4 regions of the Paenibacillus sp. JDR-2 genome follow, and region 2 is predicted to be linked to each of the others. Evidence: riboswitches for the same ligand, from Rfam matches in the RefSeq annotation. Region 2 holds a riboswitch; each other region holds the start of a gene.

Region 1 (5,824 bases), 1.1 Mb from region 2:
TAGCAAGTTTATATACAAGCGCCGTGAAACCGGAGCAGTCTGTTGCGTAAGGGGCTTTTTTCTCTTGACGGTCTTGCCAATGCACGTAATTGACTTTACCTTTTAAGTTTAATGCAGTTTGAACAACCTTCGCTCTTTTCGCGTCCGAAGACATCGCTGCATCCGCTGTCGTATGAAGAAGCGCTGTTACCGGTAATGCGATAGCCACCAATAGCATCGCGATTTTTGTCATGAATTTCATTTGTTCTTCACTCCCTATCATCGTGATAGGGCTATTATAAATTGGCTCAGAACCCCAAGAACACCCGCAAAAATTGGCAACGAGCGGTAAATGAAAGCGTTAAGAATGCTGTAATCTAGGCGTTTCTTGGGTCTTAACCACTTTCTGAGAATCCTATGAGTCTATGATGAGTATTTTCTTACTTGTTGCGTGCTATCAACTATGCTATAATCCTGATTTTTCATTTTTCACATAGGATTAACGATAAAAGCCCGTTCTTCCATCAAGGAAGAACGGGCTTGGAAAAACTATCTCTTCTATTATAGTGCTTTCAAAGCATTTGCAATTTCAATACATAAATCCTCTGCCTGCGGCACAAAGCCCAGACGGTCGATAAAAGCATGCGTACATCCCTTGTACCGGATTGTCTTCACCGGAACGCCGGCGGCCGCAAGCTGCCTGCTGTATACTTCCGACTGAATGCGCAGCCCGTCAAATTCCGCACCAACGCACAACGTGCGCGGCAGATCTTTGCTGTCAGCCAGAAGCGGACTGACATAAGGATTACGTACGTCCTCTTCGCGAGGCAGATAAAGCTCCCATGCTTTTCTGACTTCCGGATCAGCCTCGGTAGGCCGTCCAATCCCCAGCATGGGATCAATCATAGCTCTTTGTTCATCCGCCATCTCGAACTGGGACAGCTCCCACTGATAACCGTTCACCCCGTTAAGGAAGGTAACGCACGGATAAATCAGCACCTGCTGGGCTACCATACGCGTACCTAAATCCCGGTCCTTGGCTGCTACGGCAGCCGACAGGTTGCCGCCGGCACTGTCGCCGCCTACGGCAATCCGGTTCCGGTCGATGCCGTAGTCCTCGGCATGCTCATAAATATATTGAACGGCATTAAAGCAGTCGTTAAACCCGTTAGGGAACTTATGCTCCGGAGCCAATGAATAGTCAATATTAAAGACAACGGCATCGGCCAGCTCGGCGATCAGCCGGCAAGGGTTCTCCACCGCAAACACGGTACCGCCGATCCAGCCGCCGCCGTGAATATAGATGAGACAAGGTTTGTTAGGCTTCCGCATCGATTTGCGCGGGTAATACCGCCATAGGCCAACCTCATTGTCGCCAAGCTTTACGCGTTCATAACCGGTGTAAATCTCCACCGTATTCAAATTACGGTTCGGAAATCCCATGGAATCTCGAATAAGCTGAAGCTGCTCCTCCGGCGACGGAGGCTGGGCTGGGGCAACCTTTTGTTCCCCGGCCCATTTCCTAATAAGCTGAAGCTCGTAGGGATCCAGATAACCGGCCCTTGTCTCTTCCGGATTAACCTTTACAATAACCTGCGTGCCGTTCAAGTTTGCTTCTTCCTGCTGAGCCTGCAGAGCGTTCACAATTTCCTGGCTGTATACTCTCATTAACAGAAGCCTCCCGGGATGTGAAATGCGATCCCTTCTTACTTCTCCTTTGGCTTATGAACATCCTTTATTTATTCTTTGCAGGCTGACCGGACGGCAGATAGACCATATGATCATCATGCTCCGACAGATCCTCCAGCCACGATGCTTCAGGAGGACAGTCCAGCATGATAAAACGGCCTTTTCCTTCTTCTTGATAGTGATGATATTTCACGTAGGCTTTGCCGCCTTCTATATCCAACAATTCAACCTTGCCATAATCATGAGCCATCAAAAGCCTGATCCGCTTCCCTAGCTCCGCGGTTAGTTCTTTTGCTTGCTGAACGATAGAGAACTGCGTTTGCAGAGACAGGCTAGACTCAGGATAAGAAGAATTAGGACGGTTAATGATAAAGGAATATGGTGAAACCCCAGCCTGGGACAGCTGATCAATCAGCTTGCCTAACAGAAGAGGATCATTATTAACGCCCTTGACAATAGGGGTTTGATTAAGAACGACAACTCCCGCCTGGTGAAGGGCATTAAAGGCTTTCTTCGCTTCGGCCGTTAATTCTCTCGGATGGTTAATCGTAGTCATCAAATAGATCCGCTTCTCCGGACTCGAGAACTGACTTAACATCTTTAATAATGCATGGTCCTCATAAATTCGCATTGGATTATGAACGGGCATTCTGGAATCCAATCTAATCGTGCCGATATGCTCGATATCCCGCAGCTGCTCGATAATACTAGTCAGCTTGGCAATACCTAACATCAGACTATCTCCCGTCAGCACAACCTTATGAATCTCATTATGTTCGGCAATGTAGGCAATTCCTTCCGCTGCCTGGGACACGGGGAGAAGAACCATCGATTGATAAATATGCTTGCAGCCGGCAGCTTCCCAAGTGAACTCCTGGATCCCGTGAGGCGCTTCCCCCGCGGCCGCAATCAGATGCTTGCGGATCGGATCCTTCGGATCATCCCAGTCAATCAGGTTTAAGTAATAATCATTGACGCGAAAATGCTTCTTAAGCCGTTCTCTTTCCGCCTCCGACAGACCTGCCGATCTACCGTTATCGGCCATTGGTTGTACCATCTCGCATCCCTCCAAAAGGTTATTAAAAGCATCACCTATGCCGGGAAGTCCATCCCACCTCCACGAAAAATGAAAAAAAAAGACCCCAGCAACACAGAGCATGATCATGGTCTGTGTGCATTTTGGGCCTTTAAAACAGAAAAAGACCCTTCAAGGGTCTATCGTTTGCAATGTTATTCGCAAAAGACCCATCTCAAAGCTGACGAGGTTAGCTGACGGACTCGGGATAGATGGTTCCCTACAGCCGATAACCGGCTGATTCGCCCCAAAAGATTGGTTTCCCCGCTTCTCGGCAACGCCGAGAACTAAGCTTATTGTAATTATCTCACAATTCTTAATATTGTCAACAATTAATCAATAAAAATCCCCGCCCAATTTCCGAAGGAAGGTTGGACGGGGTTATGTTATATCTCTGCGGTCACTTCTTATCCACTTGAAGAAGAAATAAGTGCTTAACCGAAAACGTATCCTTAATGGTTTCTTCCGAAATAACGTTCAGCTTGATGAGACCGGCGATTTTGGAGGTATCGGGCTTCGAGAGCAGCCGCCATACATCAGGATCGGGAAGAGCGGCAAACAGCTTGCTCTCATCAAATTCCTTGCGCTCTTGGGAAACAATCTTCAACTTGTAGCTGCCTACCTCCAGTTCGGAGAGCTCCAGCTCGGCGCAATGCTGCACGATTTCACCGCGCAGCTCGGATAATTCCTGCTCGATTTCCTTCTGCTTTTGCTTAAGCTGATAATAACGCTTGACTTTGTTATCCTCCACCTTACTCACGCTCCTCTTAATCATATGTATGATGGGGAGCGCGGAATTAGGACTGGATCTTGTCCCACTATTTAGTGACTAGTCCTCTCTTGCGATATGCCCAATGATTCGTTGGGCCATGTCCGCTGCCGACGATAATGCCGTCTTCAATGGCGGCTTGAATATAGGCTTTTGCCTGGCGAACGGCTTCTTCGATATCAAGCCCTTGAGCGAGACCCGCGGTGAGCGCAGCCGAATAGGTGCAGCCGGTGCCATGCGTACGCTCGGTAACGATTCGTTTCCCGGAGAGCTCGCTATAGCCGCTGCCGTCGTATAACAGATCCACCGCATCAGCTCCTGCTTCATGCCCGCCTTTAATGAGGACATAACGGGCGCCGAGGCTGGACAGCTTTTTCGCCGCCTCAAGCTTGTCGTTCTTGTTGCGGATGGCCATCCCGGTCAGGTGTTCGGCCTCCGGAATGTTTGGCGTAATAATCATCGTGAGCGGCAGCAGCTTGCGGCTTAAAGCCCGGACGGCCTCTACCTGCAGGAGCGATGCGCCGCCTTTTGCGATCATAACCGGGTCTACCACAACCTTCTTCCAGCCAAAGAAAGCAATCGCCTCGGCTACTTCCTCGATAATCTCGGCACTAAACAGCATGCCGGTCTTTAAAGCGTCAACGCCGATATCGCTGCCGACGGAGTGAATCTGCGCCTTTACCGCTTCCTTGGCGAGCGGGAATACGCCTTGCACGCCAAGCGTATTTTGCGCGGTAATCGCCGTCAGAGCGGACATCCCGTAGGCACCAAGCTCCTGGAACGTTTTCAAATCCGCCTGAATGCCTGCTCCGCCGCCGCTGTCCGAGCCGGCAATCGTCAAAGCCCGGGCTACATTGCCGTTTATGTATTCGTCCATTTTTATTTCACCCCGTTTATCGTTTAGTAGGAAAACCGTTCCGGCGCAAACGCCTGCAGCCTGCTGCCGTTATCGATATAATCGGCCACAACCTGTGCCGTAACCGGGCTGAGAAGAATACCGTTGCGGTAATGGCCCGCCGCCATAATGACGCGGCCGCCCGATTCCTGAACCGGTCCAAGCAATGGGAATCCATCCTGCGTGGAAGGCCTCAGGCCTGCCCAGCGGTGAAACGGCTCCTGCCCGGCGAGAAACGGGAACGCCTGCTTGTTCCACTTGCGCAGCCGCTCGATTCCCCGCTCCGTAACGGTTGTGTCAAAGCCCGCCACATCCTCGGAAGCCCCGCATACAAGCGTGCCGTTTTCTTTTGCAACCAAATAACCCTGATTGCAGAACACCATATGCTGCACCGGCTTTACTTCCGCTTCATAAGCGCAAATCTGACCGCGGATCGGGTACACCGGAATACGGATGCCGAATACATCCTCAAGCTCCCGTGCCCAGGCGCCGGAGCAGACGACCAGCCGGTCGCCGGTAAAGCTCCACCCCGTCTGGGCGGTAACAACGACATCCTCGCGCCACTTATCAACGGTTACCGAACCTAACTGCTCGAAGATTCGAACACCGGTCAGGCGGCATGCCTGCTCAAGCGCCAACACGTAATCCGGCGCATAGACATGGCTTTCCTCCGGCGTGTAGAGAGCGGCCTTCACCTCGTGGGACAACATCGGCTCTTGGCGGAACAGTTCTTCCCCTTCCAGCACAATGCCGCTTGATCCGTGCTCGTTCTGCCAGAGGCGACGCCCCTCCAGCGCCAGACGGTCCGCCTCGTGATAGGCAATATAGAGGCTGCCCGAATCGGTATATTCGAACGTACGGCCGGATATCTGCCGGACCTCGTCGCGCCAGGACGGATACAGCCGCAGGCTTTCCCGGCACAAACGGAAGAAATCATCCGGCCCTTCTACATTTTCCGAGTAGGGTGCGAGCATCCCGGCCGCAGCGCCGGAAGCCTGCCCGCCGCAGCGGCCAATCTCCAGGACAATAACCTGATGCCCGCGCTTCTGCAGCTCGAAAGCGCAGGAAAGCCCAACTACGCCTCCGCCCATAATGACAATCGTTTCTCCCATGGTTAGACCAGCTTTCTATTAAATAATCGGCCAGTTATTTCACAATAAACTGCTCATGACCGCTGCTTGCCGATGCGTAACGCTTCTTCGAGATCCGACCGGACAAATACGACAGACGGCCCGCTTCAATCGCGAGCCTCATCGCCCGCGCCATGCCAACCGGATCCTTCGCTTTGGCGACCGGCGTATTCATCAAAACGCCCGACACGCCAAGCTCCATCGCCTGCGCCACGTCGCTGACCGAGCCTAGGCCCGCGTCCACGATAATCGGCACCTTCGCTTCCTCCGCGATCAGGCCGATATTA
Region 2 (5,824 bases):
AGCGGGAAGCTGGCGATCCGCGTCCAAAAGGATGGTTCGGATATAAGAGAGCCGCGATTCCGTTCCTGCTGCTGTCGGCGTTATTTTTCGTCATTTATGTTGGCGTGGAAATGAGCTTCTCCAATTATCTGCCTTCCATTATGATTGAACGCTCCGGTATGTCGGAGGCGAATGCTCCTTCCTCGCTTAGCTTGTTCTGGGGCACGATGATCCTTGGGCGTCTGTTCGCCGGACGGCTGGCGGATCGTGTCGGATACATCCGCTATCTGTTTGTTGCGATTGCCGGAGCTTGCGTCGTTATTCTTGCGATGGGGGCTGTCGGGCAGTTAAGCGGAATGATGGTCCTAGTCGGACTAAGCGGATTGTTCTTCTCCGGCGTGTTCGGGATTGCTCTTGTATTCGCAAACGGACTTATTCCGGGGATGACGGAGCGGACAACCAGTCTGCTTGTCGCTTGCGGAGGCGTAGGCGGGGCGATCTTCCCGAAATTAACGGGATGGATGATGGACAACTATGGCGCGGACCGAACGGTCTGGATTCTTGGGGCTTTTCTTATTGCAATGTTTGTCGTATTGCTTGCGATGCTGGCGCTCGGCCGGAAGCAGCAGGCGGCAGCTGCCTGAATAGAGTAGCAGGAAACAATAAAGCCGCATGCGGTTTGTCCGGTAGGACAAGCTGCATGCGGCTTTATTGTAGGAATCCTGTCAATCCGCCTCGGTTGAAGCGGCTGCTTGATTCTATTGTTCGTCGGCATATTTATCAAAAGTGCTAGGGTCCATGACACGTCGAGCAGTCACATACCGGTTGACATAATAAGAGTCACTAAGGTTGCTTATCGTAACGCCCTTGCTGGACGATGCATGAGCAAACTTGCCATCCCCTACATAAATGCCGACATGAGATACACCACGACCGTTCGTGTTGAAGAACACGAGATCTCCGGCCACTAGATCGCTTTTTGCGATCTTCTTACCTGTTTCAGATTGCGAAGTGGAAGTACGAGGAAGATCGATGCCCATTTTGTCGAAAACATAAGAAGTAAATCCGGAGCAGTCGAATCCTTTCGTGGATGTTCCACCTGCAACGTACGGCGTGCCAATCAAGTTGCTGACAATGCCGTCCATTTTGGAGTCTGCGAAAACGCTTCCAGCCTGAAAAGCTAGCATTAGCGCAAGTCCAAGGAGTAGTGCTGTAACCTTTTTCAAAGCGGTAAAGCTCCTTCCAATGCCGACGAGGTTAGCTGTGGGGTTCGGTTGAAGGATCCCTATGACTTCTCGGGCGCCGATACAATCATTCGGACGTCGAAGTCAATTCACCCAGGGGTGGTTCCCCCGTTTCCAGTACAAGGAATTAGGCAGTTTGTTTTATGTACTTGGTAACTATTCGGTAATTTTCGTTTATCTCCTCCTCTATACGGCAATTTCTAATAATTCTCATGCAACCTTTTGACTAATGAAAGCGGAAAAGCTTGTATCCTGCGGTTAGTAGTCTTCATGTAGGGCGCGCAGACTAGCAGAGAAGCACTATAAAGATTTACTAACTCTTTACTATGTGGTTTTGCTAGCCGATATGTTGATTTATTTGGAGAATGGCGGACATGCGAGCCCGAAAAAACGCGAAAAACCCGCGCTGCGACTAGGTCGCAGGGCGGGCTGCTTCTATAATTATGAGAAAATTTTAAACTTCCTTTGATCTTAAAATGTCGTATTGGGAGGCTAGAGTCCATACTTTCATTAGGGTACGGACAAGATGATAGCCTTGGTGGACAAGAAGAGCGATAAAGCCGGCCCATACCAGGGAAAAGCCGCTGACGAACAATCCGACTCCCGATCCGATCGCCCACATGAGAAGCGATAATCCGGCAAACGGCAGAAGATGCTTAACAGCTGTGCCAAGAGATTGGACAATGCCGCCGGTTTTGCCGCTGGTCGCCCCAAGCTGCATGGCCAGGAACAGCAGATGGAGCAGGATGCCCCATAACAGCCAGCCTCCCGCGGCGGGAAGCGTCTGCTGCAGCAAGTCCCCAATCGAACGGCTGTGAAGGAGGGCTTCAAGTCCCTTGGGCAGCAGCCACCAAGCGGGAGCGAGAGCAAGAATCGTCTCGATCCAGTAGAGCAAGGTAACCGGCTTCCATGCCCGGCGGATACCTTGAAGGAACTGCGTTCCTCCTGTATCGGTCGCATGCTGCAGGGAGTAGAGCAGTCCCGCGTTAAATAACGGAGAGAGCAGCATTCTTGCGGCGAACAAGCCGCCAAGCAGCCACAGGTACGGAGTAAGCAAATCCGTCTTCATAATCTGGAACTGCGCTTCGCTCAAAAATAGCTGGACGGCTGCTTTGGACGGGGAATGATCCGGGAACCGGCGCAGCAGAGGCGCTACAACCGAATCGATAAACCGGTACAGGAAGAATCCCCATAGCAGCTGGTACAGGAATAGCAGGATAACGATATAAAAGTGCTTGATCGTAAGCCGCCAGCCTTGTCTCATATGATTTTTCATGGTTTATCCTCCTAAAAAGAATTGCGAAGCAATTCTTACTTCGAAAGCATGGACCTAAAGAATTGCGAAGCAATTCTTACTTCGAAAGCATAGTTCACCAGCCCAATAATCCGAGCAGGCCCTGAATGACATTAGAAGTGCCAAGACTCCAACGGGTACGCGTGACCTCAGATAAGTCGGCCTTCATATAGTCGTTGATATGCTTATTGTCGAGAACGTTTGTATGCTGCGGATCGACGGCAACCCATTCGAGCGGAGAGCTAAGGACAACCTTGTACTGAACTTGAGCCTCTGTCGGATCCCAGGACTTTGGAACAATGGTGCCGTCCTTGAACTTCAGGACAACCGGAACCGGACCGTTATAGCCGCCGTTGCGCTGAAGAGAGACAACCGATTCATACATCCGCGTTCCATCCTGCTCGACGGGATGGACATTAATGGACTCCACGGATACGTCCGCCATCTGATTGCCGTAGACATATTGGTCGAAGTAATTGTTCCACTTCTGTTTGGTTACCTGCTCTACAACGCGCTGGAAGTCGGTGGTGGTCGGATGCTTGAACTTATATTTCTGGAAGTAGGTGCGCATAATCTTCTGCATCATTTTCTCGCCGACCTGCTTCTCGATGCCAATCAGTACGAGCTTCGCCCGCATGTACACATTCTCGGCATAGACGTTATTGCTTGGGTAAGCCCAGGATGGCTGCTTCAGCGGAGCGGGATCCGTCATATAGCTCGCTTCCAGCGGCAGGTTGGCTTCGATGCCGTATTCGCTGGCCATGACTTTATCTTCTGCATAGGAGGTGAAGCCTTCGTCGAGCCAGGCTTCCTCGAACTCATTCGAAGCTACCATGCCGTACCAGTATTGATGCCCGACCTCATGCACGACGGTCCTCTCGAGACTGTAGCCCGGATTGTCCGTCTCTGCGGCGAAGGCCGTAACAAGTGTCGGATATTCCATTCCTCCGGAGCCGTTGGCTCCCTTGGGAGGCACAACAACCGATAAGGTTGAATACGGGTACTCGCCGTACCATTGCCCGTATTTGGAGAGCGCGGATTTGGCGGCATGCATATACCGGTCCTTCAAATCCTCATGCGCAGGATCCAGATACAGCTTGATGCGCACACCCGGAATGCCAGGGCCGGATAATGTGTCTTCATAATAGATAAAGTCCGGGGAAGCGGCCCAGGCAAAGTCATGAACGTCATCTGCGTAGAATTGATAGATCGCCCGGTTATCCTTTTTCTCTACTGCCTTCGTCTGAAAACCCGTTGCTGCAACGGTATAGGATTCCGGCACCTGGATACGGACGGAATAAATGCCGAAGTCGCTGTAAAACTCGGAGTTGCCGTGGTACTGATGCGTATTCCAGCCTTCCGTCGTGCGGCCTCTTGTCCCAGCTGTTTCGTACACGGCCAGCTTAGGGAACCATTGTCCCGCCATCACGTAATTGCCGGAGTAGCCCATACGCGCGAATACTTCGGGCAGCTTTACTTCAAAGCCCATCTCGAGGGTGACCGATTTGCCCGGGGCTACCGGTTCGGGCAGCTTAAGCTTGGCCAGCGTAAAGTCATTCGGATTGTTGTCATCGGGCTGAACATAATGCAATCGCGGAAGCAGGCTTTCCCCTTCCGTCGTCTCCAGCGTCAGCAGCTTCATGTAGCCCTGGCTTGCTTCGGTTGCTTTATCCGAGCGCAGCTTGCCGCCGGATTCCTTCATAAACGTGGTTTTGTCCGACATGAAGGCATTCGGATAGAGGTGGAAGTACAGCTCGGACACCGTCTTCTTGCCCGGATTCGTCCAGGTGACGGTCTGTTGGCCGTCGAGATACCGGATGTCGTCGCGAAGCGAGACGTTGATATGGTACTCGGTGATCCGCTTGCTAAGCGCCTGAGGTTTAGGAGCCACGTTGTCAGGTTGGGACGAGGCGGGCGGCTTGGCCGATTTTGGCGCAGAATCGGTCGCTGCTTTGGCGGCAGGGGCGAGAGCATAGGTATATTGGGATTGCCAAGCGCGGCCGAAGCCCTGCTGGATGGAGAGGCCGAGCAGGACGGCGGTAAGCGTAAACAGCAACAATCGTTTGACGTAGCGTGGAGACATGATACAATTCCCTCCCGTGACAAGCATCTACAGCATGTATATGTTTGCTTTTCGCGGATTATTAGCTAAAATGGAATTATTGTACGGGGAAGGTGGAAGAGCTATGACGGAACAGCAAGGACAGCCGGCAGAGCCGGAAAAAAAAGAGAAGAAGTCTCTCTCTCTTAACGTAGTGAGCAACAAACAACATAAAGGCTTTGGAGCCGGAACGATAGATTTAAGTGCAGTATCCTGCGTCATTATTGATAATGGCGTAGCCTATATCGATGACGGAGCGATGCATGCGAAGAGCAAGGTGGAGCGGGGCATCAAGTTCAGTCCGAACAAAGAAGACTGCCCGAACGGCCGCAAATGCTGGATTGTATGGACAGCCGTTGAGCGCGGAGAAGAAGGCTCCTATTATGCGGGGGCTACGGCATGCGAGATGTGGATCGATACCGAAGCGCGCCGCGGCTGGAAAATTCTCGCCGATCATGTGAACAAGCTGGATGCTGCGATCAAGCGCAAGTATAAGCTTGAGGAGCTGGATGCGGAAGAGAAAGCGGCTTTCCGCAAGCTTCTGGCCGAACATAATGAAGAATGGTGGAATAATTCGCCTGAAGAGCTTAAGGAAGCCTTAGCGTAATCAGAGAATTTAATAACCGGGGATCGTAAGGCGGATGGCCGCGCGATCCCCGGTTTTTTTCTTGAAGAATTATTTTTGAAAGATGTGCAGGGGTTGAGTGCAAAGCTGTCGTCTATTATAGCGGGAAGGGAGGAGAGCGAGATACAAGACGAACAATGGATCACAGCCATCAAGAACGGCGGTCCTGCGGCGTTTCAGACTTTTGTAGACGAATATGGGCCCTATATCTATCGAACCGTGTTTGCTGTCATCCGTTCGCCGCATGATGCGGAGGACGTGACGCAGGAAGCGCTGCTGCAAATCTATCGCTCCCTCCCGGAGTTCCGAATGGACGGCTTTAAGACGTGGATTACCCGCATAGCCGTCAATAAGGCGATTGATTGGAAGAGAAGCCGGATGCGCAAGCCCGAGGAGCTGGTGGACAGCTTGACGGGACTTGAGGCGGAAGGCATGATGGCAGGCCGCGGGCCGGCCGTTGAGGCAGCGGTTATAGACCGCGAAGAGCAGCGGCAGGTGCGTGAGCAGGTGGAACAGCTGCCGGACAATTACCGTGAAGTCGTGACCGCTTATTATATGGAGAACAAATCGTACGAGGAGAT
Region 3 (5,824 bases), 1.8 Mb from region 2:
CCTGCAAAATGAGCTGGGGCTGTATATCCCGGTATGCGGACTTGTGAAGGATGCGAAGCATAAGACGGCTCAATTGATGACCGGTGATCCGCCGGAAGTTGTGCCGCTGCCGCGCGACAGCCAGGAATTTTATCTGCTGCAGCGGATTCAGGATGAAGTCCACAGGTTTGCGATCTCCTTCCACCGCGAACAACGCGGCAAATCAATGATCGCTTCCCAACTGGATGCGATTCCGGGAATCGGAGAGAAGCGCCGCAAGCTGCTGCTTAAGCATTTTGGTTCGATCAAGAAGATTAAGGAAGCCTCCATCGAGGACTTCAAGCCTCTATCGATTGGCGAGAAGCTGGCTTCGCAAATTTTAGCTGCGTTAAATGAAGAGGTAAAAGATAAAGAAACGGAATGATAACCTCATTCCGTTTCTTTTTTAATTTATTTACTAACCTTTGCCTTTGCTTTTATCTTTACCCTTGCCTTTGCCTTCGTCCTTACCCTTTTTGCCCGATTTGTTTTCTGCTTCGGATTCAGTTGCCGCGCCGGCGCTGCGTCCGCCGCCGGGACCACGGCCGCCGGGGCTTTGGTTGCCAGCCGTACGGTTGCCGCCGCCAGGATTTTGGTTGCCAGCCGTACGGTTGCCGCCGCCGGGGCTTTGGTTGCCAGCCGTACGGTTGCCGCCGCCGGGGCCTTGGTTATTACCAGCCGTACGGTTGCCGCCGCCGGGGCCTTGGTTATTACCAGCTGTACGGTTGCCAACGCTTTTGTTGGCTGCATCGGAGTTTTGTTTTTGTTGCTTGTCATTATTGTTGTTCTTGTTTTTGTTAGGCAAATCTATCACTCCTCTTAAACGTAGTACTAGATTATATGATGAATGATAGATTTGTTCCTGTACGAGAGTGGATAAAAAAGCGAAATGGTCCCTTGTCCAATTCTTACAGGGCGATGCTTGTAATTTTGTTCAGCGGTACATAGACGATGTAGGTTGTTTTGTAACTGCCAGCCGAGAATGTAGCATTCCCGTTCTGAAAACCTGCCCATTTCGCTTTGTCCAGATCTTTGCCGTTATCGAGCGTTATGCGATGAATAACTTGTCCGAGCGACAGCTTGCTAAGGATGCCGTAAGCATATCCAGCATTGGTTTTTCCGCCTTCTTCTTTGTGGTAAGGAATTGCCGAATTGTCGCTGCAGCCCGAAGATTTGTTCTCGCATTTGCTGCCATTTGATTTGTGTGAATAACCGTACGATTTTTTGCACGATGACTTGTGTTCACGGCATTCGTTTTTCTTGCCGCCTGATTTGTTCTTTTTCCCGGACGATTTGTGATGGCCGCTTGACTTTTTGCATGACGATTGTTTCTCATAGCTTTTGTTGCATGAGCTCTGTTTGCGGTCATAGCCGCTGATTCTTGCAATCAATCCTATCACACCCCATATGTTGGTTTAATAGATTATATTAAGGTGGACAGGATTTCTCTTGGACAAAATGACCGTTTCTATTAAATGGGCTGTTTGGGGTGCCGTTAGTACGAAAAAAAGGAATGTATCTTCTAAGAGATACATTCCTTTTTTATGAAGAGCCCTTTCAGGCCCGTACTATAGTGCGCCGTTTATGCCAGGATTTGATGACCCAAGCGACAATAACAGGCAGAATAGAATAGATAAGGGCTGCGGTAATATTAACGCCTCCTCCAACGCTGACCAGCTCGAAGCTCATAATGAGGCTGTCCAGGATCGCGTGGGTGAACACGGCTGTAATAAAGCCATAGCGGAGGAAAATAAGACAAAATACCGTTCCCAGAATAACTAGCTCTACGATACGCGTATAGAATGGGAAGATCGGATAACCGACATGACCAAGCGCCCACATGATCGTTGGAATAAGCGTAGCGATAAACGTATTCTTGAACCATTTCTTGAATAGAGCAATGCCGAACAACCGGAATATGGCCTCTTCGGAGATTGCAGCGCACCAGGCCATCATCGGCATAAGCCACAGCATATCCGTATTGTACGGAGATTGCGTAGCATCGCTGGTTGCCCAGGAGCCTGCAAGAAACTTCATGGCGACCATAATGACCGCTTGCGCGCCAAGGATAATTGCTGCAAAGAGATAGGAGAGGCCAACGCTGCGCCATACATGATCGCCATAGCCGCGCTCGCGGAATCCCGGCCATAAGGGGCGTTTTTGCGAGCGCCACATTCCGTCACCGGCGACAAGGGCGAAGTAAACGGCGAGCCCAACCGGAATCAGCAGCACAACGGTAATCAGAACAGTAGCTTTCATTTCGGCATCCGAACGGCTCTGCTCGCCAAAGGTTGCCATGATACCGTCGAGAACATTGAGATTGTTATAAATGTAGAACACGATAAACACCAGGCTGATAAATATCCCGCGTTTAAAGGTCGTGTGTCCCCTGTACAGAATCGCGTAAATAAGCGATAAGACAAGGGAGATGAAGCACATGTACGCCAGACTCACAACAGACAGCGCGCTGCCCGTTTTTTTCTGGCCTTCCACATAAGAGACGTAATCTGCCGGAGCTTGGAAGGCTGGCTTGTACCTGGTGATCACAGCTTTATCATCAATAAGGCCGACGCCGATAGTAAGCTCAAGAGAAGCGTCTCCAAGCGTATAACCGGTTGGATGAAGAATAGCGTCTCCTTGGTCATTCATGTACAAGCTGTCCAATTCTTCAGACCGGAACCCTTTTGTTTCGGCAAAAGCCTTCGCTGACGTTTGAACCTGAGCATTTCCGGCAGATTGACCGCCAAGCCAATGCCAGCCTGTAATACTGCCGTTTGTCATATGGACGTAGACATAAGCTTTTGTACCGTCTTCCAGATCCAAATTGACCTGGAACGTATCGGTTGGAAACTTGGCGTCATATTTATCTTCGAACTTTCCTAACAGCTCTTCCTTAGAGAAATAACCGTTTGCCAGACTGTCGGTCTGGTAAATCGTATGGGCGGCTACGGTTGTTTTGCCGAATTGTTCCTGGACGAACTTCTTCGCGGTCGACTCGGCTTCGCTTTTTGCAATCACTTTAGGTGTTGAGCTTGAGAACAGCTGGTCCCCGGCTGCAGGGCCGAACTGGGTAAAGATGAAAATAATTGCGCCTGCAACAGCAGCCCAGAGAAACCTTTTCCAATCATGAGGAGCGATGGAAGGGATCATACAAAACCTCCATTTCGAATTCAGACGATGCTTCGCTACAGTAACAATACCATTATTAACCTGATTTATCCAATGCAGGCGAAAGTAGAGTATGCCAACGGAAAGCGGTGAAATAAGGACTTGCAGCCAGCAAGTGACCATTTGCTTTATAACATTGCCTGTTTTTGAACGAATTCAGCTTAATTATCGCTTAGGCTCATTTTGATCGTTTCCGTCGTTTGGGCGTATAATCGTTTACGTCATATTAATCGAATCGTATCAGCCGAATTTCTTTTTTGAAAACGGGGGAACCAAACCGCTGTCCGGAGCAATCCGCCAGCATGGGGTGAATTTCGAGCATTCCGCTTGAATAGGGCTGCCTTTCCAGGCCCGAATCCGTCAGCTAACCTCGCAGGCTGTGTGGAACAGGACTCATTTGCATGGGAGTTCCCGTGCTTTTTTTTATGCCTAAATGTTGAATGGCCCCTATAAAGGAGAGAAGAATGGCTAAATATTTCAATATTCTGAGATGGTCGCCTCCAAGAATACTTGTCTTTGGGTTTGCGATGATTATCGTCATTGGGGCCGTGCTGCTGTCGATGCCCATCGCCTCAAGCGACGGCTCGCGACTGCCCTTTATTGATGCGTTGTTTACGGCAACCTCGGCAACCTGCGTGACCGGCCTTGTTGTTGTCGATACGGGTACATACTTCTCTACCTTTGGCAAAATCGTCATCCTCTCGCTGATTCAAATTGGCGGATTAGGCTTTATGACCATGTCAACGCTGATTGCTCTTGTGCTGCGCAAGAGGATCTCGCTTAAGGAGAGGCTGATTCTGCAGGAAGCGATGAACCAGACGAGTATGGAGGGCATCGTCCGATTAATCCGCAGGGTTATCTTTTACTCTTTAACGATTGAGCTGGTTGGCGCTGCTTTGTTTGCCATTCGATTTGCCTTCGATATGCCGTTTGGCAGAGCGGCATGGTTTGGACTCTTTCATTCGATATCCTTCTTTAATAACGCGGGCTTTGATATCTTCGGCCATTTCCGCAGCTTAACGATGTATGTAGGCGACCCGCTTGTTAATATCGTGTCAATGCTGCTAATTATTTTTGGCGGATTAGGCTTTGTTGTTATGGCCGATTTGCTGGATTTCCGGAAAAACAAACGGCTCTCGCTACACAGTAAGGTTGTTTTATCGACGACAGGCATTCTGATTGCCGCTGGCGCCCTTGTTATCTTTATTTTCGAGTTTTCGAACAGCAATACGCTTGGATCCCTCCATTGGGGCGAAAAGATCCTGGCTGCCTTCTTCCAGTCCGTTACGCCAAGAACGGCAGGGGCCAATACGCTGGATTATACCCAGCTTCGGCAGGCGACCGTATTCTTTACCGTTATTCTGATGTTTATCGGCGCTTCGCCAGGCTCGACCGGCGGGGGAATCAAGACAACAACCTTTACCACGATGGTCGGGGCGGTTATCGCGATGATCCGCGGGCGGGACGATATCGTTCTTTTCCATTACAGGCTTGGGAAGGACCGGATCTTCAAGGCGCTGACGATTACGATGCTGTCGCTCACGCTGGTGATATTTGTAACGATGCTGCTCTCCACTACGGAAGACCAGCAGTTTCTGAAGATTTTATTCGAAACAACGTCGGCGTTTGGCACCGTTGGCCTCACGATTGGTATTACGCCTGAGTTGACGTTTTTTGGGAAAATGGTCATTGCATTAACGATGTTCGCCGGCCGGCTTGGTCCTCTGACGCTTGCTTACGCGCTTGGACCAAAAACAGAGAGAGAGCTGTACCGGTATCCGGAAGGCAAAATTACGATTGGATAGGGGAATAGGGAGCAAGAATGAAGAACAATCAATTTGTGATCGTAGGTTTGGGGCGGTTTGGCTCTAGTCTTGGTAGAGAGCTCATTAAGCTGGGCTATGAGGTGCTGGGGATCGACCGGGATGAGGAAGCCGTTCAGGAGATGAGCAATGTGCTGACCTATACGGTATCGGCGGATTGCACGGACGAAGAGACGCTGCGATCACTAGGCGTTCGTAATTTTGACTGCGGAGTCGTGGCGATTGGCGATGACATTCAGGCCAGCATACTGACGACTATATTATTGAAGGACTTGGGCGTGAAGCGGGTTGTAGCGAAAGCAATGAGCGAGCTGCATGGTCGTGTGCTGGAGAAAATTGGCGTCGACCGCGTCATCTATCCGGAACGGGATATGGGCATTCGGGTTGCCCATCAGCTTGTCTCCCCGAATCTGCTTGATTATATCGAACTGTCGAAGGAGTATACCATTGCCGAGCTTTCGGTACCCAAATGCCTGAACGGCAAGTCGCTTCAAGATATGAATTTGCGTGCCCGATTCGGATGCAGCATCGTAGCCATTAACAAGCCTTCCGGTATAATTATTGCTCCTACGGCGACAGATGTGGTGACGGAAAAGGACGTTATGGTCGTGATCGGAACAAACGACCAGATTGAACAGTTTGAAGAAACCATAATCAGGTGATGATAAGGACAGTGGGCGCGGTTAGCGTTCATTGTCCTTTTGTTTGTTCGCTGCTGAGGTGGGGAATGGATGGGGCGGGATGGCTCGGCGGGACGGGGTATCTCTTCCGGCCGCTGTTGTCATTCCTTTGCTTTGAATTGGGTTTACATAGGG
Region 4 (5,824 bases), 450 kb from region 2:
GAGATCGGACGGGACGGTGCCTCCTTGGGAAGCTACCCATTTCTTCACGGCGTCAACGGCGCCTTTGCGGACTTTCCGTCCGTCCGGAAGATCCAGGCCGCTCATCCGCGTCTCGGCCGTAAACGCAATAATCTGCGCGTTCTCGGCAAGCGGGGATTGATAACTCAGCTGTTTGGTCTTCATCAGCTCCAGGACGGAACGGCCCTCGGGCGTCTCGTCTTTGGACGAACTGAGCGCCGCCCACTCGCCAAGCTCTTGAACGTTTACGCCTTTGACAGGCAGGAAGTCGCTGGCCATCCGGTTGCCGTACGTGATTGTACCGGTCTTATCCAGAATCATCGTATTTATGTCGCCGGCTGCTTCTACCGCTTTACCGGACATGGCCAGCACGTTGAACTGCGTGACGCGGTCCATGCCGGCGATTCCGATGGCTGACAGCAGACCGCCGATGGTGGTCGGAATGAGACAGACCAGCAGGGCGATAAGCACCGGGATATCAAGCTCTACGCCAACGTATTTGGCGATTGGAGCAAGGGTAACCACAACAATCAGGAAGATCAGCGTCAGGCTGGTAAGCAGCGTGTTCAGCGCCAGCTCGTTAGGCGTCTTTTGGCGTTTCGCCCCTTCAACAAGGGAGATCATACGATCGATAAACGATTCGCCGGGATCGCTTATAATCCGGACCTTGATCCGGTCACTGACAACGCGGGTACCGCCCGTTACCGAGCTGAAGTCGCCTCCGGCTTCCTTGATCACCGGTGCAGATTCGCCGGTGATTGCCGACTCGTCGACAGAGGCAAGGCCTTCGATGATCTCGCCGTCGCCGGGAATCATTTCTCCTTCGGAGACGACGACGATATCGCCTTTGCGGAGCTCGGTTGACGACACTTGTTTTATTGTCTGGCCGGTTACTTTGTTTGCCGTAATATCCTTTTTGCTCTTCTTGAGCGAATCCGCCTGGGCTTTGCCCCGTCCTTCGGCCAGCGCTTCCGCGAAGTTGGCGAACAGGACGGTGAACAGCAGGATCAGAAAGACCGTCAGATTGAATCCGGTCCGGCCCTCCGTTCCGAAGTAGCCGGGGAAGACCGTCATCAGCAGGACGACAAGCGTGCCGACCTCTACGACAAACATGACGGGATTTCTCATCATGGTCAGCGGATTTAATTTCAGAAAGCTGTCCTTCACCGCGCGACTTATAATCGCCGAGGTCAGCATGGATTTACGTTGTGTGGTCACGGTTATTCACCTCATCCTTATCCGTTAGCGAATCGTTAAATGCTCTGCAATAGGTCCAAGCACGACGGCAGGCAGGAACGTAAGCGCGCCAACAATAACTACGGTTCCTACAAGAATTCCGCCAAACAGCACGTTGTCCGTCCGGAATGTGCCGATCGTCTCCGGTACGGGCTTTTTACGGACCAGGGATCCGGCTACAGCCAGCATGGCAATCATCGAAACATACCGTCCAAGCAGCATGACGAGTCCGGTTGTAATGTTCCAGAACGGCGTATTGTCGGCAAGACCTTCAAAACCGGAGCCGTTATTCGCCGCTGACGAGGTGTATTCATAGAGCACCTGCGAGATGCCGTGGAAGCCGGGATTCGTGATGGCTCCCTGGCCCAGATCCGTCAAGAAAGCAATAGCGGTTGGCGCCAGAATGATAAACGGATGGACGAGAATCGCGATCGCAATCAGCTTCATTTCCTTCGGCTCGATTTTCCGTCCGAGAAACTCCGGTGTCCGACCGACCATTAATCCGGCGATAAAGACGGCAAGAATGGCATACATCAGCATATTGACGAGGCCAACGCCTTTGCCGCCAAACACGACGTTCAGCATCATTTCCGCCAGCGGGACAAGACCGCCGATCGGGGTCAGCGTGTCATGCATATTGTTGACTGAGCCGGTAGTAGCCGCCGTAGTCACCGCCGTAAAGAGGGAGGATTGGGCAATGCCAAACCGGACTTCCTTGCCCTCCATGCTGCCTTGCGAGGCGTCTACGCCAAGGTTGTTCATTACCGGATTGCCATGCAGCTCAGCTGTGTAGACCGTCGCAAGGAAAACCAGGAACAGCGACATCATGGCGCCAAACACAACCCAGCCTTGCTTGCGGTTACCGGCAAAGCGGCCGTATACATAAGGAAGACTGGCAGGCAGCGCCCACATGGACAGAATCTCGATCACATTCGTGAGCGGGTTTGGATTCTCGAACGGATGCGCCGAGTTGACGCCAAAGAAACCGCCGCCGTTGGTTCCTAAATGTTTAATCGATTCAAGCGACGCAACCGGGCCGATGGCGATGCTTTGCGCTGCCCCTTCCAGCGTTGTTGCCGTTACGTTAGGCTGCAGCGTCTGCGGTACGTGAAGAGCCACAAGAACCAGCGTAATAAGCGTTGCGAGCGGCAGGAAAATCCGCGTATGGGATTTCACGAAATCGCTGAAGAAGTTGCCGATTGTGCTGCCCCTGCTCGTTAAGCCGCGAATAAAAGCAATCGCAACCGAGAAGCCGGTAGCCGCCGAGGTGAACATCATCATCATGATGACGGCCATCTGCGAAAAATAGGACAGCCCGGTCTCGCCGCTGTAGTGCTGCAGGTTCGTATTCGTAATAAAGCTGATAACGGTATTGAACGACAGCGTCTCTTCCATAGCGCCAATGCCGTTGGGGTTGCCCGAAAGGCTGCCTTGCAGACGCAGAATTAGATAACTGAGCGCGACAAGCACGATATTCGTAAGCAGAAAGCTTAGCGCGTACTTTTTCCAGGTCATGCCCTCGCGCGATTTCAGTCCTATCACTTTATAAATGAACCGTTCGATGCCGCCAAATAGGCGGTCGGTCCGGTTCGGTTGATCCGAGTACACGTGATATACATACGTTCCGAGCGGTTTGACGAGCAGAATAAGCACGCCAACCACGATGATGAGCTGTAAAATATCCATTGCGGCCTCCCAGCGATCGATTAGGGTTTAGAACTTCTCCGGATTTATCAAGGCGTAAACTAAATAAAGAAAGAGAAACAAGGCAAGCACCAACGTGACGATCATCGCTTATCCTCCTCTTGTGTAGCCAGGTCGCACCACTGCATAAAGCCGGCGAAGAGTAAAAATATCGCTGCGAGAAGCAGCACCATATAGATATCCTGCATAGCAAATTCCTCCTAAAAGAATTGCGAATAACTTCGACCCTTACCTATTATCTTGGCTTGCCATGAGATCGTTTATGATTAGAAATGAAGTATCCGCATGGCTGGAGTGAATCACATAATTGGCGCCCATCCCTTTGTAGATCAGGCGTGGATTCGCGCTGTCCGTAACGACGCAAATCGATTTGGATGTCCAGCTGCGGCAGATCTGGATGTAACGACAGCATAGATTCAGGCTTCTCTCGAATAAAAAGATCCGTCCCACCGGCAGCTCAGGGACACGCCAGGTGCCTTCATCCGTTGTATTAATGACGATAATCGTTGACACGCCAAGCTCCAGCATCCGCTCATACTCGGTCTTGTTGTTCACGATGGCTGCGAATGGGATATGCCGGTGCAGCAGCTGTTTAATAAAATCCTCGCCCTGCACGTTAGGTGCGGAGACGAGTATATAATCGTCCATGGTTTACGCTCCTCTTTTCGTTAGAGGAATCAACGACAAACAAAAAAGCCGCGGAAGAGGGACTCTTCACGCGGCTTATAAGCGCAGCAGAAAAAAAACCGCGCCTATATTCACGATCATCGTTGCCTCTCTTGGTACGCTGACGAAGTTAGCTGACGGATTCGGGCGTAAGAGTCGCCCTACGCCGACATGCTCAGATGGAGCTGAGCCGGCGATTCACCCCGTGGATTGGCTGGCTGCGCTTAACAGCCGGCTGTCCGATTGGTTCCCCCGTTCCCCCGTAAAAGGGATTAAGCGATAAAGACAGTTGATTAAAAATGGGCATAAGAAAAAGCCGCAGAGGAAAGTTCCCCGCGGCCTTGGAAGGTCACAAGATCACATCATCCTCTCTACTTGGAAAATGCCCTCGCCTAATGGGCAGTGCATTTTCATCGCTTACGAGGTTAGCTGACGGATTCGGACGGTGAGAGTCGCCCTACCGGGTCCGGCCGCGCGCAGCCTTTTCCCGGATTCACCCCGGATAAGCATGCCGCGCCGGCTCTCACACCGTTGCAATGCCGCTTATCGATTGGTTCCCCCGTTTCCCTTGACGGAAACTCAGCGATTGTTACATTTGCTGAATCGTATATTACGCCTGACGGCCGAAGTTGTAAATGAACCGTGGAGGCGGCATATTGTCTAATTCTGACAAGGAGTTTGGTTAGAGCGTTTACAATTGAAGGGAGCTCTATCATACTCTTTGTTACGCTCTATATCTCTCGAATGCGGCAATTCGGCGTGAAAGTTAGGTTTATGGCAAGCCTAAATTGGGTTGTCCGGGGGCGCCAAATAAGACGGAAAAACCGTCTTACAGCGTGTTGGGCATGCAGCCAAGGGCCGAGTAGGGCCGAATAAGACGGAAAAATCGTCTTACAGCGGGTTGAGCATGCAGCCAAGGGCCGAGTAGAGCCGAATAAGACGGAAAAACCGTCTTACAGCGGGTTGGGCATGCAGCCGAGGGCAGAGTAGGGCCGAATAAGACGGAAAAAACGTCTTACAGCGTATTGGGCAATTACGGCAAGCGCGCTTGCCGGCAGGAAGTTGGAGCAGTAAAATAAGCGCGCGGGTTAAGTGCGAGCAATGAAAGCCCCTTGTTTTCATGCGCTAATTTTGGGACAATAGGAACAGTATGCGGTTTTGGCCGCGTTTCACGAAAAGAGGAAAAACGATGAGTACAGCATCCATATATGGATTTACATTAGATCAATTAACGGCATGGCTGGGCGAGCGCGGGCATAAAAAGTTCCGGGCGACTCAGGTGTGGGAATACTTGTACCGGAAGCGGGTTACGAGCTTTGCGGATATGACGGATGTTCATCCGGACTGCGTGAAGCTGCTGGAGGAGAACTATGCGATCCAGACGCTGGTCGAGCATACGAAGCAAGTGTCGAAGGACGGCACCGTCAAGCTGCTGCTCAAGCTGGATGACGGCAACCTGATCGAGACGGTGATGATGCGCCATAAGTTCGGCTTGTCGGTCTGCGTAACCACGCAGGTCGGCTGCAACATCGGCTGCAGCTTCTGCGCGAGCGGCCTGCTCAAGAAGAGCAGGGATCTGACAAGCGGCGAGATTGTCGAGCAGATTATGAAGATTCAGCTTCATCTCGACGAATCCGGCCAAGGCGAGAAGGTTAGCCATATCGTTGTCATGGGTATCGGCGAGCCGTTCGATAACTTTATTCACCTGAACGACTTCCTTACAACGGTGAAGGATCATAAAGGTCTGGCTATCGGACCACGCCATATTACGGTATCGACAAGCGGCCTCGCGGACAAAATCAGAGAGTTTGCCGACAAGGATCAAGGGGTTAATCTCGCCGTATCTCTGCATGCGCCTAATAATGAGCTGCGGACGCGGATTATGAAGATCAACCGCGCGATTCCAATCGAGAAGCTGATGGATGCGATCGATTACTATCTGGAACGGACGAACCGCCGTATTACGCTGGAGTATATTTTGCTCAAGGACGTCAACGACCAGCCGGAGCATGCGCTTGAGCTTGCCGAGCTGGTGGGCGACCGCCGCCGCTCCCTCGTGAACGTGAACCTGATTCCTTACAACCCGGTTGACGAGCATAGCCAATACCAGCGCAGCGAGAACGACTCCATCAAGGGCTTCTACGATACGCTGAAAAAGCAAGACGTCAGCGTCAGCGTCCGCCTCGAGCATGGCGCCGAC

What was found. A riboswitch is a leader RNA that binds a small molecule or an ion and turns the genes downstream of it on or off. The one in region 2 is predicted to bind cyclic di-AMP.
Region 1: it holds a riboswitch for cyclic di-AMP, as region 2 does, so the genes downstream of both, PJDR2_RS27105 (hypothetical protein) here and PJDR2_RS00630 (C40 family peptidase) in region 2, are expected to answer to the same signal.
Region 3: it holds a riboswitch for cyclic di-AMP, as region 2 does, so the genes downstream of both, PJDR2_RS24205 (TrkH family potassium uptake protein) here and PJDR2_RS00630 (C40 family peptidase) in region 2, are expected to answer to the same signal.
Region 4: it holds a riboswitch for cyclic di-AMP, as region 2 does, so the genes downstream of both, PJDR2_RS30120 (hypothetical protein) here and PJDR2_RS00630 (C40 family peptidase) in region 2, are expected to answer to the same signal.

Annotation. Positions count from the first base shown of each region.
Region 1 covers NC_012914.1:6,188,995-6,194,818, forward strand. Annotated here, with positions in the region: gene PJDR2_RS32170 (C40 family peptidase) at 1-241, opposite strand, end outside; gene PJDR2_RS27100 (alpha/beta hydrolase) at 541-1,647, opposite strand; gene PJDR2_RS27105 (hypothetical protein) at 1,715-2,725, opposite strand; cyclic di-AMP (ydaO/yuaA leader) riboswitch at 2,909-3,047, opposite strand; gene PJDR2_RS27110 (hypothetical protein) at 3,144-3,494, opposite strand; gene thiD (bifunctional hydroxymethylpyrimidine kinase/phosphomethylpyrimidine kinase) at 3,562-4,389, opposite strand; gene thiO (glycine oxidase ThiO) at 4,413-5,519, opposite strand; gene PJDR2_RS27125 (thiazole synthase) at 5,554-5,824, opposite strand, start outside.
Region 2 covers NC_012914.1:124,363-130,186, forward strand. Annotated here, with positions in the region: gene PJDR2_RS00625 (MFS transporter) at 1-623, shown strand, start outside; gene PJDR2_RS00630 (C40 family peptidase) at 738-1,205, opposite strand; cyclic di-AMP (ydaO/yuaA leader) riboswitch at 1,211-1,367, opposite strand; gene PJDR2_RS00635 (hypothetical protein) at 1,678-2,499, opposite strand; gene PJDR2_RS00640 (M1 family metallopeptidase) at 2,594-4,600, opposite strand; gene PJDR2_RS00645 (YwhD family protein) at 4,704-5,225, shown strand; gene PJDR2_RS00650 (RNA polymerase sigma factor) at 5,310-5,824, shown strand, end outside.
Region 3 covers NC_012914.1:5,532,332-5,538,155, reverse strand. Annotated here, with positions in the region: gene uvrC (excinuclease ABC subunit UvrC) at 1-403, shown strand, start outside; gene PJDR2_RS32115 (hypothetical protein) at 437-823, opposite strand; gene PJDR2_RS24215 (hypothetical protein) at 927-1,409, opposite strand; gene PJDR2_RS24210 (CPBP family intramembrane glutamic endopeptidase) at 1,576-3,168, opposite strand; cyclic di-AMP (ydaO/yuaA leader) riboswitch at 3,419-3,580, shown strand; gene PJDR2_RS24205 (TrkH family potassium uptake protein) at 3,651-4,991, shown strand; gene PJDR2_RS24200 (potassium channel family protein) at 5,009-5,671, shown strand.
Region 4 covers NC_012914.1:6,858,253-6,864,076, reverse strand. Annotated here, with positions in the region: gene kdpB (potassium-transporting ATPase subunit KdpB) at 1-1,215, opposite strand, end outside; gene kdpA (potassium-transporting ATPase subunit KdpA) at 1,261-2,940, opposite strand; gene kdpF (K(+)-transporting ATPase subunit F) at 2,968-3,045, opposite strand; gene PJDR2_RS30120 (hypothetical protein) at 3,187-3,606, opposite strand; cyclic di-AMP (ydaO/yuaA leader) riboswitch at 3,728-3,913, opposite strand; cyclic di-AMP (ydaO/yuaA leader) riboswitch at 4,025-4,219, opposite strand; gene rlmN (23S rRNA (adenine(2503)-C(2))-methyltransferase RlmN) at 4,814-5,824, shown strand, end outside.